DNA from 2 places in the Streptomyces sp. NPDC048211 genome. Region 1 is predicted to be linked to the other one. Evidence: riboswitches for the same ligand, from Rfam matches in the RefSeq annotation. Region 1 holds a riboswitch; the other holds the start of a gene.

Region 1 (7,245 bases):
GTTCACCAGCGACGGGTCGTCCACGACGTCCTGGTTCGCGGCCGTGACCTCGCCGGTCACCGGCGAGTACAGGTCGCTGACCGACTTGGTCGACTCGAGCTCGCCGCAGGTCTCGCCCGCGGTCACCGTTTCACCGACCTCGGGGAGCTGGGCGTAGACGACGTCACCGAGCGCGTTGGCCGCGTACTCCGTGATGCCGATCGTGGCCACACCGTCCTCGACGGCCGACAGCCACTCGTGCTCCTTGCTGTACCGCAGCTGCTGGGGGTTGCTCATGACCTGAATTCTCCTGTACGCGGGGGAGTGCTGATGAACGGTGGTCTTACGGTGTGAGACGGGAGTGCGTCACTTCCTGACGCGTGCGGACGCTACTTCCGGCGCTTGTAGAACGGCAGCGCCACGACCTCGTACGGCTCGTGGCTGCCCCGGATGTCCACGCCGACGCCCTCGGTGCCGGGCGCGGCGTGCGCGGCGTCGACGTAGGCCATGGCGATCGGCTTGCCGAGCGTGGGCGAGGGCGCGCCCGAGGTGACCTCACCGATGACCTCGCCGCCGGCGACGACCGAGAACCCGGCGCGCGGTACCCGGCGGCCCTCGGCCACCAGGCCGACGAGCTTGCGGGGCGGGGCGGTCTCGGCGCGCTCGGCGGCGGCCTCCAGGGCCTTGCGGCCGACGAAGTCGCCGTCCTTCTCGAACTTCACGACCCGGCCGAGGCCGGCGTCGAACGGGGTCAGCGAGGTGGTCAGCTCGTGCCCGTACAGCGGCATGCCCGCCTCCAGGCGCAGCGTGTCGCGGCAGGAGAGCCCGCACGGGATCAGGCCGCGGGAGGCGCCGGCCTCGGTGAGGGCCTTCCACAACTGCTCGGCGTGCCCGGGCGCGACGAACAGCTCGAAGCCGTCCTCGCCGGTGTAGCCGGTACGGGCGATCAGCGCGGGGACCCCGGCGACCGTGCCGGGCAGCCCGGCGTAGTACTTCAGACCGTCCAGGTCGGCGTCGGTGACGGCGGCCAGGATGGCGGGGGATTCGGGGCCCTGGACGGCGAGCAGGGCGTACGCGTCGCGGTCGTCGCGCACCTCGGCGTCGAAGCCCTCGGCGCGGGCGGTCAGCGCGTCCAGCACGATCTGGGCGTTGCCCGCGTTGGCGACGACCATGTACTCGGTCTCGCCCAGCCGGTAGACGATCAGGTCGTCCAGGATGCCGCCGTCCTCGGCGCAGATCATCGTGTAGCGGGCGCGGCCCACGGAGACGGTGCCGATGTTGCCGACGAGCGCGAAGTTCAGCAGCGCCACGGCCTCGGGGCCGGTGACGGTGATCTCGCCCATGTGGGAGAGGTCGAAGAGGCCGGCCTTCGTGCGCACGGCGTTGTGCTCGTCGCGCTCACTGGCGTACCGCAGCGGCATGTCCCAGCCCGCGAAGTCGGTCATGGTCGCACCCAGCGAACGGTGCAGGGCCTGAATAGGGCTTTGGTGCGCAGCACTATCAGGCAGGGTGGCGGCGGGCGACGGGTGGGCGGTGAGGCGGGGGGCGGTGCTCATGGATAAAGGCTCCCAGGGCATGACGACGAGGACGATCCCTCCCCATCTGTCATCGGAACCTGAGAGGTTCGCCGAGAGGCCCCGGAGGGGTTCGGCTTGCACCTTGGGTGGAGCCGCAGGGCGACTCGCTTTTCAGATCTGCCTCATCCACGCGGTACGGGGCCTGAGAGATTCAAGGGAGGATCTTGCTCCTTCGGCGCCCGGCACGCGATGGCCGGGACTCTCCCGCGCGGATTCGAGCGGCCTATATGCAGTTGACGGGGTCATCATCGCACGCATTGCGGGAGAGTGGGGGGCCGGTACCGATGCCGGTCTTCCGGGGGATCCGGCGGGTCGGACGGTTGTGCCGCATTACCTTTTCTTTACACTTCTTGGGCAGGTGTAGGTCAGCCGACAGGGGGAGGGTGATGACGTTGCAGCGGTACGCGACGACCGCGGGGGTCGCGCACGGCGCACTGCCCGCGCAGCCGGGTGCGCCGGCCAGGGAGAGGGTGGGCCCGCACGCGCCTGTCGTACGGGACCTGCGGCAGCGGGGCGGGCACAGCCCGCACGGCCTGCACTTCTCGGCGGGCGACGTGGTGGTGGTGTCCGGACTGCCCGGCAGCGGCAAGTCGACCCTCATCGCACGGGCCGTCGCCGCGCACGCCATCGACTCCCAGGACACCAGGGACCGCTGGGCGGCCCGGCTGCCCCGCTTACTCCCGTACGTCCTCTACCGCCCGCTCGTCCGCGTCGCCCACTACTGGGGGCTGTGGCGGGTGCTGCGCTCCGGCGTCTCCGTCGTCGTCCACGACTGCGGCACCCAGGCCTGGGTGCGCGGCCGGCTCGCCCGGTACGCCCGGCGGCGCGGCCGCGTCCTGCACCTCGTCCTGCTCGACGTCACCCCGCAGACGGCCCGGGAGGGACAGCGTGAGCGCGGCCGCGGGGTCTCCGGGTACGCGTTCGCCCGCCACCGCAGGGCCGTGGGGCGGCTGCTGCGGGACACCGAGTCGGGTCTGCTGCCGCTCGGATGCGCCTCGGCGGTGCTGCTCGACCGGGAGGCGGCGGGCCTGCTGACGCGGATCACATTCGCAGACGCACAGGGTGAGGGCTGAGACAGACCTGTCCGAGGGCTGGACAGGCTGTGTGTGCCCGACGGGTAACCGGGGAGCGGCGTTAACCTCTTGCTGCACGACATGGGGCGAGAGAGGGAGACAGTGGACATTCCGGCACCGGCCCGGACCCATCCGCAGGGCGGATGGCCGGCCAACGAGCTCGAAGAAGTGCTGAGCGCCTCGCTCGGCAGCCCGGAGGCGGGCGGCCGGCTGGTGGAGGTGCTCGGCCGCAGCCACCTCTGGGTGCCCCTGCCCAACGGCGGCTCGCCGGATGCCACCGACCTCGATCTGCCGACGCTGGACATCGAGGGCGCGCCGTACGTCCCCGTGTTCAGCTCCGAACAGCAGTTCCTCGCCTGCGTCGGCGCCCATATGTCCTTCACCGTGGCCCCCGCCCGCGAGTTCGCCCGGGGCCTGCCCCCGCAGCTCGGCATCGCCGTGAACCCGGGCGGCGCGGTCGGCGTCCCGCTGCCGCCGCCCGCCGTCGCCGAGCTCTGCCGGACCGGACGCACCCCGCTCGACGGACCGTCCAGCGGCGGCCGGGTCCGGCTGTACGAGCCGGACTGGCAGGAGGAGCCCGTCGACTTCCTCTCCGCCGCGGCCGGGGAGTTCGAGGCCAGCGGCGTCGTGCTCAGCGCCCGCCGCGCCCTGGCCAGCATCGAGGGCGGCGACCCCGTCCTCTTCGTCGGCATCGAGTTCTCCACCTGGGAGGGCGCCGGACGCAACGCGCCCATGGACGCCCTGGGCCGGGCCCTGGGGCGCGTCGAGGTGCCCTGGCCGGTCAACCTGGTGCTGCTCGACGTGGCCCAGGACCCGGTCGCCGACTGGATGCGGGCCCGGGTGCGGCCCTTCTACCAGCGCCCCGCCGAGTAGCGGCACGGCAAGGGGGCCGGGGCCGCGGGCCGACGGCCGCGGCCCGCGGAGTCAAGTCGGTGTCAGGGCCGCCGCATAAGCTGGTTTGATGGCTGGTGCCTCGGCACCGCGCCGCCCCCGAGAGCCCGGGAGCGGCAGGCCGAGACGTTGGATCGAAGAGGGGCGGGACCCAGGGTGAGTGCGGCAGGCAGCGCGGCGGCCGGGCAGGTCGAGCACATGCTGCGCCAAGTGACGCCCGGGCGCTACGACGCGTACGAGGCACTCCTCCAGGCCCTGGCGGCCGACCGGATCTGGATGCTGCTCTGGCACGGCCGGGCCGGCTCGCCCGACGCCCAGTACGGCAACATGGAGATCGACGGCCTCGGCTACGCCCCCTGCGTCACCTCCGCCCAGGAGCTCTCCGCCAGCGGCTGGAGCCGGGACCACGAGGTCGTGGGCGGCCGCGACATCGCCCGCGCCCTGTTCCCCGACCGCTGGGGCATCTGGCTGAACCCGCACGCGCGGGGCGGCGGCGTGGGCATCCCCTGGCTGGACCTGCGCAGGATCGCCACCGGCCTCGACCGGATGCCCGCCGGACCGCTGCGGATCAGTGAACCCGCCATCGAGATCCCGCAGTTCTACGCCCAGCTCACGCAGAACGCCCACCACACCCCCGCGATCCGCTCGCTGCGCCGCGCCTGGGTGCAGCCCGCGCTCGGCGTCCCGTACCTCGCCGTCGGTCTCGATCTGTACGACACGAGCGCGCCGTCCGTGGACGCCGTGCGGGCGATGATGCAGCAGTCCATCGGCACCGTCCCGGAGGGGCTCCCGGTCTCCACGGTCGCGATGGCCGACGAGTACGACCCGGTCGCGATGTGGCTGCGTGCCAACGCCCGTCCGTTCTACGACCGCGAGCCGCACGCCCCGGCCGGCCGGGGCGCCGTCGTCGCTCCCGGTTACGGCTACCCGCAGACCCCCGGTCCCGCCCCGCGCGCCTACTAGCCCCGCGCGGTCCCCTGCCCAGGATCGGACAAACGGCTATCCGGCGGACAACGCGCCCGCTGCGGTCACCCAAATAGCCACTCAATAGCGCCCGTTGGGCGGCATGTCCGTTCTGGTGGATTAGCGGCCGAGTAGTCCGCTCAATCGATCAAACTGTCCGGATAACGGAAGCTCACTGACCGCATCACGTTTGAGCAAACATTCCCCGTCAGGTCTGGCGGGTGATCGCAACGGCGTTGAAGACTCCCGGCTAGTGGGGATCGTCCGCCCTTTGTACGAGGTTGCACCGGCGGTCACTCCACAGACGCATTCATCGCACCGAACACATCAGCCGGGTCAAGCACCCCCGGCTGACACGCGCCAGGCCGTCACCGCGGCGAGTAGGGGCCGGCCACCGCCGGCGGGAGGGGTCAGAGGCACTGTGACCGCACCGATCGAGACCACCGGATCGGCTGCCCAGGCGCAGCCGGAGGCAGTACTCACGGGAGTCAAACAGAGCCAGATCGAAGGCCGTTCGCTCGGACGGATCGCCTGGACGCGCTTCAAGCGCGACAAGGTGGCAGTGGCCGGCGGCATCGTTGTCATCCTGCTGATCCTGCTCGCCGTGCTCTCCAAGCCGATCCAGGCCGTCTTCGGGCTGGACCCCAACGAGTTCCACCAGGACCTCATCGACCCCGCGCTGCTCGCCCCCAAGGGCGACTGGGGCGGCATCAGCTGGAGCCATCCGCTCGGCGTCGAGCCGCAGTACGGCCGCGACATCATGACCCGGATCATCGAGGGCTCGTGGGTGTCCCTGGTCGTCGCGGTCGGAGCCACCCTGCTCTCCGTGGTGATCGGCGTCTTCTTCGGTGTGGTGTCGGGCTTCTACGGCGGCTGGGCGGACACCGTCATCAGCCGCATGATGGACACCTTCCTCGCCTTCCCCCTGCTGCTCTTCGCGATCTCCATCTCGGCGGCGCTGCAGGACGGCGCGTTCGGCCTGGAGGGCCTGCCGCTGAGGATCGCCGTACTGATCTTCGTGATCGGCTTCTTCAGCTGGCCGTACATGGGCCGTATCGTCCGCGCCCAGACCATGAGCCTGCGCAATCGCGAATTCGTGGAAGCCGCACGGTCGTTGGGTGCCCGCGGCCCCTTCATCCTCTTCCGGGAGCTGCTGCCGAACCTGGTGGCGCCCGTTCTCGTGTACTCCACGCTGCTCATCCCCTCGAACATCCTCTTCGAGGCGGGTCTCAGCTATCTCGGAGTCGGAATCGCGCCGCCGCAGTCGTCCTGGGGCGGGATGCTCACCAACGCGATCGACTTCTACGAGAACGACCCGATGTACATGATCGTGCCGGGCGTGGCCATCTTCGTCACGGTGCTGGCGTTCAACCTGCTGGGAGACGGGCTGCGTGATGCGCTCGACCCCCGTAGTAAGTAGCAGTGCCCGGGCGCTCGTCACGACGACGTGCGACATGCCACGGCAACCATCGATTGAGGGGGATTTCCTCAGGTGAAGACCAGAAAAACGACAGCGTTGGTCGCCACGGCTGTGGTCCTGATGCTCGGAGCGTCCGCGTGCAACGGCTCCGACGACGACAGCAGCGGCAGCAAGGGCAGCGGCGGTGGCGCCGGCGCCACCGACGCCGCGCTGACCTCGATCGTCAACAAGACGGACAAGAAGGGCGGGACGCTCAAGCTGGAGATGTCCGACGAGCCCGACTCGCTGGACCCCGGCAACACGTACTACGGCTGGGTGCAGAACTTCGCCCGCCTGTACAGCCGCAGCCTGACGTCCTTCAAGCCGGCCGCCGGCAAGGACGGCCTGGAGGTCGTCCCGGACCTCGCCGAGGGCCTCGGCAAGTCGAGCCCCGACGCGAAGACCTGGACGTACACGCTGAAGAAGGGTCTCAAGTACGACGACGGGACCCCGATCACCTCGAAGGACGTCAAGTACGCCGTCGAGCGCTCCAACTTCGCGCCGGAGGCCCTGTCCAACGGCCCGACGTACTTCAAGGCCCACCTCCTCGGCGGCGACAAGTACAAGGGTCCGTACAAGGACAAGAACCCGAACGGCATCGCCTCCATCGAGACGCCGGACGACCTCACGATCGTCTTCAAGCTGAAGGACGCCTTCGCGGACTTCGACTACCTGGCGACGTTCTCGCAGACGGCCCCCGTGCCGGCCGCGAAGGACAAGGGTGCCGACTATGTGAAGCACATCGTGTCCTCGGGCCCGTACAAGTTCGAGTCGTACGACGAGGGCCGCGGCGCGACCCTCGTCCGCAACACGAACTGGGACCCGAAGACCGACCCGATCCGCCCGGCCCTGCCGGACAAGGTGACGGTCCGCTTCAAGGTCAAGCAGGAGACGGTCGACAACAACCTGCTCTCCGACAACATCACCGTCGACGGTGCCGGCACCGGTGTCGCCCCGGCGACCCAGCCGAAGGTCCTCACCAAGGCCGCACTGAAGAAGCAGACCGACAACTCGTACGCGGGTGCCACCTCGTACATCGGTCTGAACGTCAACGTCGCGCCGTTCGACAACGTCCACTGCCGCAAGGCCGTGCAGTGGGGCATCGACAAGGCGTCGGTCCAGGCCGCGCAGGGTGGCGACCCCAAGGGTGACGTCGCGACGACCCTGCTGCCGCCGACGGTCAACGGCTATGAGAAGTTCGACATGTACGAGTCCGCCGGCCACAAGGGCGACGAGGCGAAGGCCAAGGACGAGCTGAAGCAGTGTGGCAAGCCGAAGGGCTTCGACACCAAGATCTCGGCCC
Region 2 (7,245 bases), on a different contig from region 1:
GGCGATGTAGTTGGCCGCGAGTACGGCGACCTGCGTCGCACGCTTCAGGCCCTCGCCACCCATCAGGCGTACGTAGGCCCAGGAGATCGGAAGGATTCCCGCCGAGCCCCACGGAGCGGCAGAGATGGGCCCGACGCCGGTCTCAGGACCGGCGGCGGGCTGCAGCGGGTGGTTCGGGAGGTACGGCGCCAGGTGTGCGCGCACACCGACGGGACCGACGCCGGGACCGCCGCCGCCGTGCGGGATGCAGAAGGTCTTGTGCAGGTTCAGGTGGGAGACGTCGCCGCCGAAGTGACCCGGCTTGGCCAGGCCGACGAGAGCGTTGAGGTTGGCCCCGTCGACGTACACCTGACCGCCGGCGTCATGCACCTCGGCACAGATGTCGGCGACATGCTCCTCGAAGACGCCGTGGGTGGACGGGTAGGTGATCATGAGCACAGCGAGCTCGTCGCGGTGCTGCGCGATCTTGGCTCGGAGGTCCTCGATGTCGACCTCGCCGTCGTCGGCGGTCTTCACCACGACGACCTTCATCCCGGCCATCACGGCGCTCGCGGCGTTGGTGCCGTGGGCGGAGGACGGGATCAGGCAGACGGTCCGGCCCTCGTCGCCGTTGGCGCGGTGGTACGCGCGGACGGCGAGCAGCCCCGCGAACTCACCCTGCGATCCGGCGTTCGGCTGGAGGGAGACGGCGTCGTAGCCGGTGACCTCCGCGAGGCGCTCCTCCAGCTCACGGATGAGCGTCAGGAAACCCTCGGCCTGCTCGGCCGGTGCGAAGGGGTGCAGCGCGCCGAACTCGGGCCAGGTGATCGACTCCATCTCGGCGGTCGCGTTCAGCTTCATCGTGCAGGAGCCGAGCGGGATCATGCCGCGGTCCAGCGCGTAGTCACGGTCGGCGAGCTTGCGCAGGTAGCGCAGCATCGCGGTCTCGGAACGGTGCTGGTGGAAGACCGGGTGGGTCAGGAACGCGTCGCCGCGCAGCAGACCCTCCGGCATCGCGTCGGCGGTCGTGGCGTCCAGCGCCTCGATGTCGCCCTCGGCGCCGAAAGCGGCCCAGACTGCGGCGACCTGCGCGCGGGTCGTGGTCTCGTCGCACGCGAGCGAGACCAGGTCGCCGTCGACGAGCCGGAGGTTGACCCCGCGGTCACGGGCGTCGGCGACCACCGCGGCAGCCTTGCCCGGGACCCGGACGGTGAGCGTGTCGAAGTAGGCGCCGGTCACCACGTCGACACCGGCCGCACGCAGCCCCTCGGCCAAAATGGCCGCGTAGCGGTGGGTGCGCCGCGCGATCGTCCGCAGTCCGTCGGGGCCGTGGTACACGGCGTACATACCGGCCATCACGGCGAGCAGCACCTGGGCGGTGCAGATGTTGCTGGTGGCCTTCTCGCGGCGGATGTGCTGCTCGCGGGTCTGCAGGGCCAGCCGGTAGGCCTTGTTCCCGTCCGCGTCCACGGAGACGCCCACCAGGCGGCCGGGGAGGCTGCGTGCGAACTTCTCACGTACGGCCATGAAGCCGGCGTGCGGTCCGCCGAAGCCCATCGGGACGCCGAAACGCTGCGTGGTGCCGACCGCGATGTCCGCGCCCAGGTCGCCGGGCGAGGTGAGCAGGGTGAGGGCGAGCAGATCGGCGGCCACGGTGACGATCGCGCCGAGCTCGTGGGCCTGCTCGATGACGGGCTTGATGTCGCGCACGGCGCCGGAGGCGCCCGGGTACTGCAGCAGCACGCCGAAGACGCCCCGCTCCGCGATCTCGGCCGGGATGCCGTCGCTGAGGTCGGCGACGACGACCTCGACCCCGGTCGGCTCGGCGCGGGTCTCGATGACCGCGACGGTCTGCGGCAGGGAGTCCGCGTCGACCAGGAAGACGCCGTTCTTGACCTTGCCGACGCGCCGCGCCAGCGCCATGGCCTCGGCGGCGGCGGTTCCCTCGTCGAGCAGGGAGGCGCCGGAGGTGGGCAGCCCGGTGAGCTCGGCCACCATCGTCTGGAAGTTCAGGAGGGCTTCGAGGCGGCCCTGGGAGATCTCGGGCTGGTACGGCGTGTAGGCCGTGTACCAGGCGGGGTTCTCCATCACGTTGCGGAGGATCACCGGCGGGGTGAACGTGCCGTAGTAGCCGAGCCCGATCATCGGGGCCAGGACCTGGTTGCGGTCGGCCAGGAGGCGCAGCTCGGCAAGGACCTCGGCCTCGGTCCGGGCGTCCGGCAGCTTCAGGGCTTCGGCACTCTTGATCACATCGGGAACCGCGGCGGCGGTCAGCTCGTCGAGTGAGCCGTAACCGACCTGGGCGAGCATCTTCGCCTGGGCCTCGGCATCGGGCCCGATGTGGCGCTGCTCGAACGGGATGCCCTGTTCGAGCTGGGAGAGCGAAGTGCGACGGGGGGTCATGATGGAGGCCTCCTGGTCTGTCACGACCTGCGAGGGGCACCACGGCGCGGGGTGCCCGAACGGCCTCCCCCTCTGTCATCTCAACCTGAGAGCTTCACCGGTGCCCGCGGGGCGCACCGGCTTTCACCGTCGGTGAGGGTGGGGTCCGGTCCGGCCGAGGCCATGCGAAACCCGCCCTGCTTTCCAGAGTGACCTCGTCCGTGCGGTACGGGGGCCTGAGAGATTCCGGGGAGGATTTGCTCCTTCGGCGCCTCCGGAACTTCTCCGGAGGACTCTCCCGCACGGGGTCAGCAGCCATGGCCAGCCTACCAGCGGGGTACCCGGCAGAGATCTCGAGTGGCCAACCCCACGAATCTGCTCTTCTGTAGTGCCTGTGGAGTAGCCGCGACCAAAGGGAGGGACCGTGCAGACCGACATCGATCCGCGCAGCCTGATCGGCCGCAAGGCGTTCGACCGCAAGGGCACCAAGATCGGAACCGTGGACGAGGTGTATCTCGACGACGCGACCGGTGTGCCCGAGTGGGCGGCCGTGCGCACCGGGCTGTTCAGCCGGGACGCCTTCGTCCCGCTGGAGCCCAGCGAATTCGTCGAGGACACGCTGCGCATCCCCTTCGACCGGGCCCTGATCAAGGACGCACCCGACTTCGGGGTCGGTCGCCATCTCTCGCCGGAACAGGAGCTTCAGCTCTACCGGCACTACGGTCTGGACTCGGCGCCCGGCGAGAGCGCCCCCGACCGCGACTTCGGCAGACTGGCGGGCCAGGACGAGTAGTCCACCGGGTCCCGCACGAGCGGCAGCGGATCGGCCGGCTGCAGTTCCGGATCGTCGATACGGAACGTGCGGACCCGGCCGGGCGCCGATTCCGGTTCCTCGAACCGCACCGTCACCCGCCCGACCCCGCTCCCCTGCACCCAGCCGTGCCCGTAGATGCCGTGGCGGACGTCGTGCCCCGCGGGCCAGCGCCGCGCGGCAAGCTGCTCGGCACTCTCCTGGACGGTCTCCGGGCCCGCCTGCTCGCCGCCCTCCGTCCGCTCGGCGTCTTCCGCACCCGGGTCCGCACCCGCCTCGGCGTGTCCGGGGAGCTCGGCGGCCGTCCGCTCACCAGCCGCCTGGGCGAACAGGTCCTCCTGGGTGAAGTCGGCGAGGCCGGTGACGCCGACGCCCAGCAACCGCACGCCTCCGGTCGTGTCCACGGACTCCAGAAGCCGCGCAGCGGCCTCTCTCACGACTGTGGGGTCGTCGGTGGGCCCGCGGAGTGTCTCGGAGCGCGTGAGGGTCGAGAAGTCGTAGCGCCGCACTTTCAGCACGACCGTGCGCCCCGACCGGCCGGCGGCCCTCAGCCGCTGCACGCAGCGGTCGGCAAGCCGCTCCACCTCGGCCCTGACACGGACCCGGTCGTGCAGGTCCGTGTCGAAGGTGTCCTCGACCGAGACCGATTTCGCGTCGCGCTCGGCGACCACGGGCCGGTCGTCGTAACCGAAGGCCATCCGATGCAGAGAGCTGCCGTGCGCCTTGCCCAGGAGCCGTACGAGTTCCGCCTCGCCCGCTTCGGCCAGGTCGTTGATCGTGGTCATGCCGGCGCGGCGCAGATGGTCCGCGGTGGCGGGCCCGACGCCGGGCAGGGTGCGCACCGTCATGGGTGCGAGCAGTTCCCGCTCCGTGCCCGGCTCTATCAGCAGGATTCCGTCGGGCTTCGCCTCCTCGGAGGCGATCTTCGCCAGCATCTTGGAGCCTGCGAGCCCGACCGAGCCGCTGAGCCCCGTGACCGCCTCGATCGCCCCGCGCAGCTGCTCGCCGATCTCCAGGGCCGAGGCCGTGTCGTCCGCGGTCCCGCCCGCCTCCAGGTCGACGAAGGCCTCGTCGAGGCTGAGCGGCTCCACGAGGGGCGAGAGGCGGCCCAGCAGCTCCATGACCTGGTCGCTCACCGTGCGGTAGAGCGTGAAGCGCGGCACGAGGTAGGCCGCGTTCGGCGCCAGCCGTCTGGCCTGCGCCATCGGCATCGCCGAGTGCACCCCGAAACGCCGCGCCTCGTACGAGGCGGTGGCGACCACTCCTCTGGGCCCGAGCCCGCCCACCACGACCGGTTTGCCGCGCAGACTCGGCTTCGCCGCCTGCTCGGCAGAGGCGTAGAAGGCATCCATGTCCAGATGCAGGATGGTGGGCGCGGCTCTCACATCAATCGATGGTGCCCTACGGCACTGACAGCCGCCCTGGCGCAACGGCGGCCGCACCCCGGAATTCCGGGGCGTGGCCGTTCGTCCGTCCGGTCAGCCCGCCCGGTTGCGCCGACGGGCGAGCTCGTCGGCGGGGTTGTTGCCGATCAGTGTCTCGCCGGTGTCCACGCGCTCCCCGTGCAGCTGCGACAGCGCGGCGTCCACGTCCCGCCACACCACCCCGACGGCGATACCGAAGACGCCCTGGCCCCCTTGGAGCAGCTCGACGACCTCGGCGGGCGAGGAGCACTCGTAGACGGTCGCTCCGTCACTCATCAGCGTCATGCGCTCGAGATCCTGGAAACCGCGGGCCCGCAGGTGCTGCACCGTGGTGCGGATGTTCTGCAGTGCCACCCCGGTGTCGAGGAATCGCTTCACGATCTTCAGGAGCACCACGTCCCGGAAGCTGTAGAGCCGCTGCGTGCCCGACCCGTAGGCCGGGCGGACGCTCGGTTCCACCAGGCCGGTGCGGGCCCAGTAGTCGAGCTGCCGGTAGGTGATCCCCGCAGCCGCGCACGCCGTCGGGCCCCGGTAGCCGATCTCGTTGGCCGATGTCACGCCGTCCCCCGCCACCGCATCCGGCGCAGCCGGTTGCCTGATGGTGTGGCCGGCTGTACTCCCCTGCTGCGGATACGGCCCACCCACTGCCGTACCGTCGCCGCTGCTTCTCACGCCGACCTCCGTCCTTGACCTGCCCACTCGAAGGTAGGCAGTCACCCGGGGTGCGTCAACGATCGCCACACTCGGCACGCCGAGTGATAATCACCCTGAGGGTGGTTTCCCGTGACTCACGAACGGGAAAGGCTTGCCGGATGCGCTGACGCAGCCCCTTGGGACGTCACTGACTGTTCGTACCGAAATCCTCCGGTGAGATCTGGTCGAGGAACTCGCGGAACTTCTCCACCTCGTCCTCCTGCTCGTCCGGAATCGCGATTCCCGCATCGTCGAGCACCCCGTCACTGCCGTAGATCGGCGTGCCGGTGCGCAGGGCGAGCGCTATGGCGTCGGAAGGCCGCGCGCTCACCTCGACCCCGCTGGCGAAGACCAGCTCCGCGTAGAAGACCCCTTCTCGCAGATCCGTGATCCGGACCTCGGTGAGCTCCTGGCCGACGGCCTCGAGCACATCCTTGAAGAGATCATGGGTCAGCGGCCTGGCAGGAGCCATGCCCTGCTGGGCGAAGGCGATCGCGGTCGCCTCACCAGGACCGATCCAAATGGGGAGGTACCGGTCGCCTCCCACTTCACGCAGGAGCACGATCGGTTGGTTGGAGGGCATTTCCACCCGGACACCCACAACGTCGAGCTCGTTCACACAGCAACCCTAGGACGTGCTCGGCAGGTTTGGGTAGTCGGGCCCCACCGGGATCAGTGGAGACGGATCTGCAGAGCGGCCTGGACGAGGGCCGAATGCAGCCGTACGGAGAGCTCGGCAAGCTCCCTCGCGGTGGCCTCGGCATGTGCTCTGGTCTGCGGATTCCGGTGCCGGCGCAGGGGCGCGACCACCTGCTCGATCAGGCCGGCCTCACGGTCCGCGGCCGCTCGCATCGCCCGGAGATGACGCGGTTCCAGACCGAATCGCCCCAGATCCGCCACAAGCCTGGCGATGGTGACCGTCTCGGCGTCGTAGCCGCCCTCGGCCGCCGGTGCGACCAGACCGTAGGACTCCCACGCGTCGAGGTCGCTCTCCGTGACCTCGGCGGCTGCGAGAAGCTCGGCGCGGCCGATACGGGCCGCGGTGGCCCGTCCCGGACCACAGGTCCAGCTGCCGTCCACCAGGTCCCGCTCGCCGCCAGGGGAGGGCAGGGCGACCTGTTCACCGCGGGCGAGGGCGTCCAGGTGCTCCCGGATGACCTTCAGCGGAAGATAGTGGTCCCGCTGCATCCGGAGCACCTGACCGAGCCGCTCGACGTCGTCGGGACGGAACTTCCGGTAGCCGGAAGGTGTCCGCTGCGGCTCGACGAGCCCCTCCGCCTCCAGGAAGCGGATCTTGGAGATGGTGACTTCGGGGAACTCGTCCCGCAGCTGCAGGAGAACCGTGCCGATGCTCATCGGGCGGTCGTCGGCGGTGGCGGTGCCGTGTCCGGCACCGCCCGTCGGTGTTCTCAGCATGGACCTTCCTGGGGGTCCCCCCGACGGGGTCGGGGGCCGGGTCAGATGCCGCGCTGGCTTGCGTAGAAGACCAGCCGGTACTTACCGATCTGCACTTCGTCGCCGTTGGACAGCGGGACGGAGTCGATGCGCTCACGATTGACATAGGTGCCGTTGAGGCTGCCCACATCCCCCACGGTGAAGCTGCCGTCGGTGCCCCGGCGGAACTCCACGTGCCGACGCGAAACCGTCACGTCGTCGAGGAAGATGTCGCTCTGCGGGTGGCGGCCCGCCGTGGTCAGCTCGCTGTCCAGAAGGAAGCGGCTCCCCGAGTTGGGCCCCCGTCGCACCACCAGGAGCGCCGAGCCGAGCGGCAGGGCGTCCACGGCAGCCTGGGCCTCGGGAGAGAGCGACGGCACGGACGTCTGTCCGGTCGCCTCCGCCTCGTAGGCCTCCAGACCGGAGATGGAGATGGTCGACGTCGTCTCCGAGGCGCGCTCGGGGATCCCGCCCCGCAGCGGCGCGCCGCAGTTGGAACAGAAACGGCTGGCCTCGGCATTG

The links. Region 1 has a riboswitch for glycine ahead of gcvT (glycine cleavage system aminomethyltransferase GcvT). Riboswitches for the same ligand answer to the same signal wherever they lie in the genome.
Region 2: linked by a shared signal. The riboswitch ahead of gcvP (aminomethyl-transferring glycine dehydrogenase) and the one ahead of gcvT (glycine cleavage system aminomethyltransferase GcvT) in region 1 are both predicted to bind glycine.

Annotation. Positions count from the first base shown of each region.
Region 1 is NZ_JBIDAD010000001.1:1,157,648-1,164,892, forward strand. It holds gene gcvH (glycine cleavage system protein GcvH) at 1-276, opposite strand, end outside; gene gcvT (glycine cleavage system aminomethyltransferase GcvT) at 369-1,535, opposite strand; glycine riboswitch at 1,678-1,773, opposite strand; gene ACGFZA_RS05325 (AAA family ATPase) at 1,943-2,629, shown strand; gene ACGFZA_RS05330 (enhanced serine sensitivity protein SseB) at 2,732-3,502, shown strand; gene ACGFZA_RS05335 (enhanced serine sensitivity protein SseB C-terminal domain-containing protein) at 3,677-4,483, shown strand; gene ACGFZA_RS05340 (ABC transporter permease) at 4,905-5,903, shown strand; gene ACGFZA_RS05345 (ABC transporter substrate-binding protein) at 5,976-7,245, shown strand, end outside.
Region 2 is NZ_JBIDAD010000009.1:386,338-393,582, forward strand. It holds gene gcvP (aminomethyl-transferring glycine dehydrogenase) at 1-2,382, opposite strand, end outside; glycine riboswitch at 2,576-2,672, opposite strand; gene ACGFZA_RS30495 (PRC-barrel domain-containing protein) at 2,786-3,154, shown strand; gene ACGFZA_RS30500 (DNA polymerase IV) at 3,079-4,557, opposite strand; gene ACGFZA_RS30505 (MerR family transcriptional regulator) at 4,651-5,268, opposite strand; gene ACGFZA_RS30510 (bifunctional nuclease family protein) at 5,435-5,908, opposite strand; gene ACGFZA_RS30515 (MerR family transcriptional regulator) at 5,962-6,705, opposite strand; gene ACGFZA_RS30520 (FHA domain-containing protein) at 6,747-7,245, opposite strand, start outside.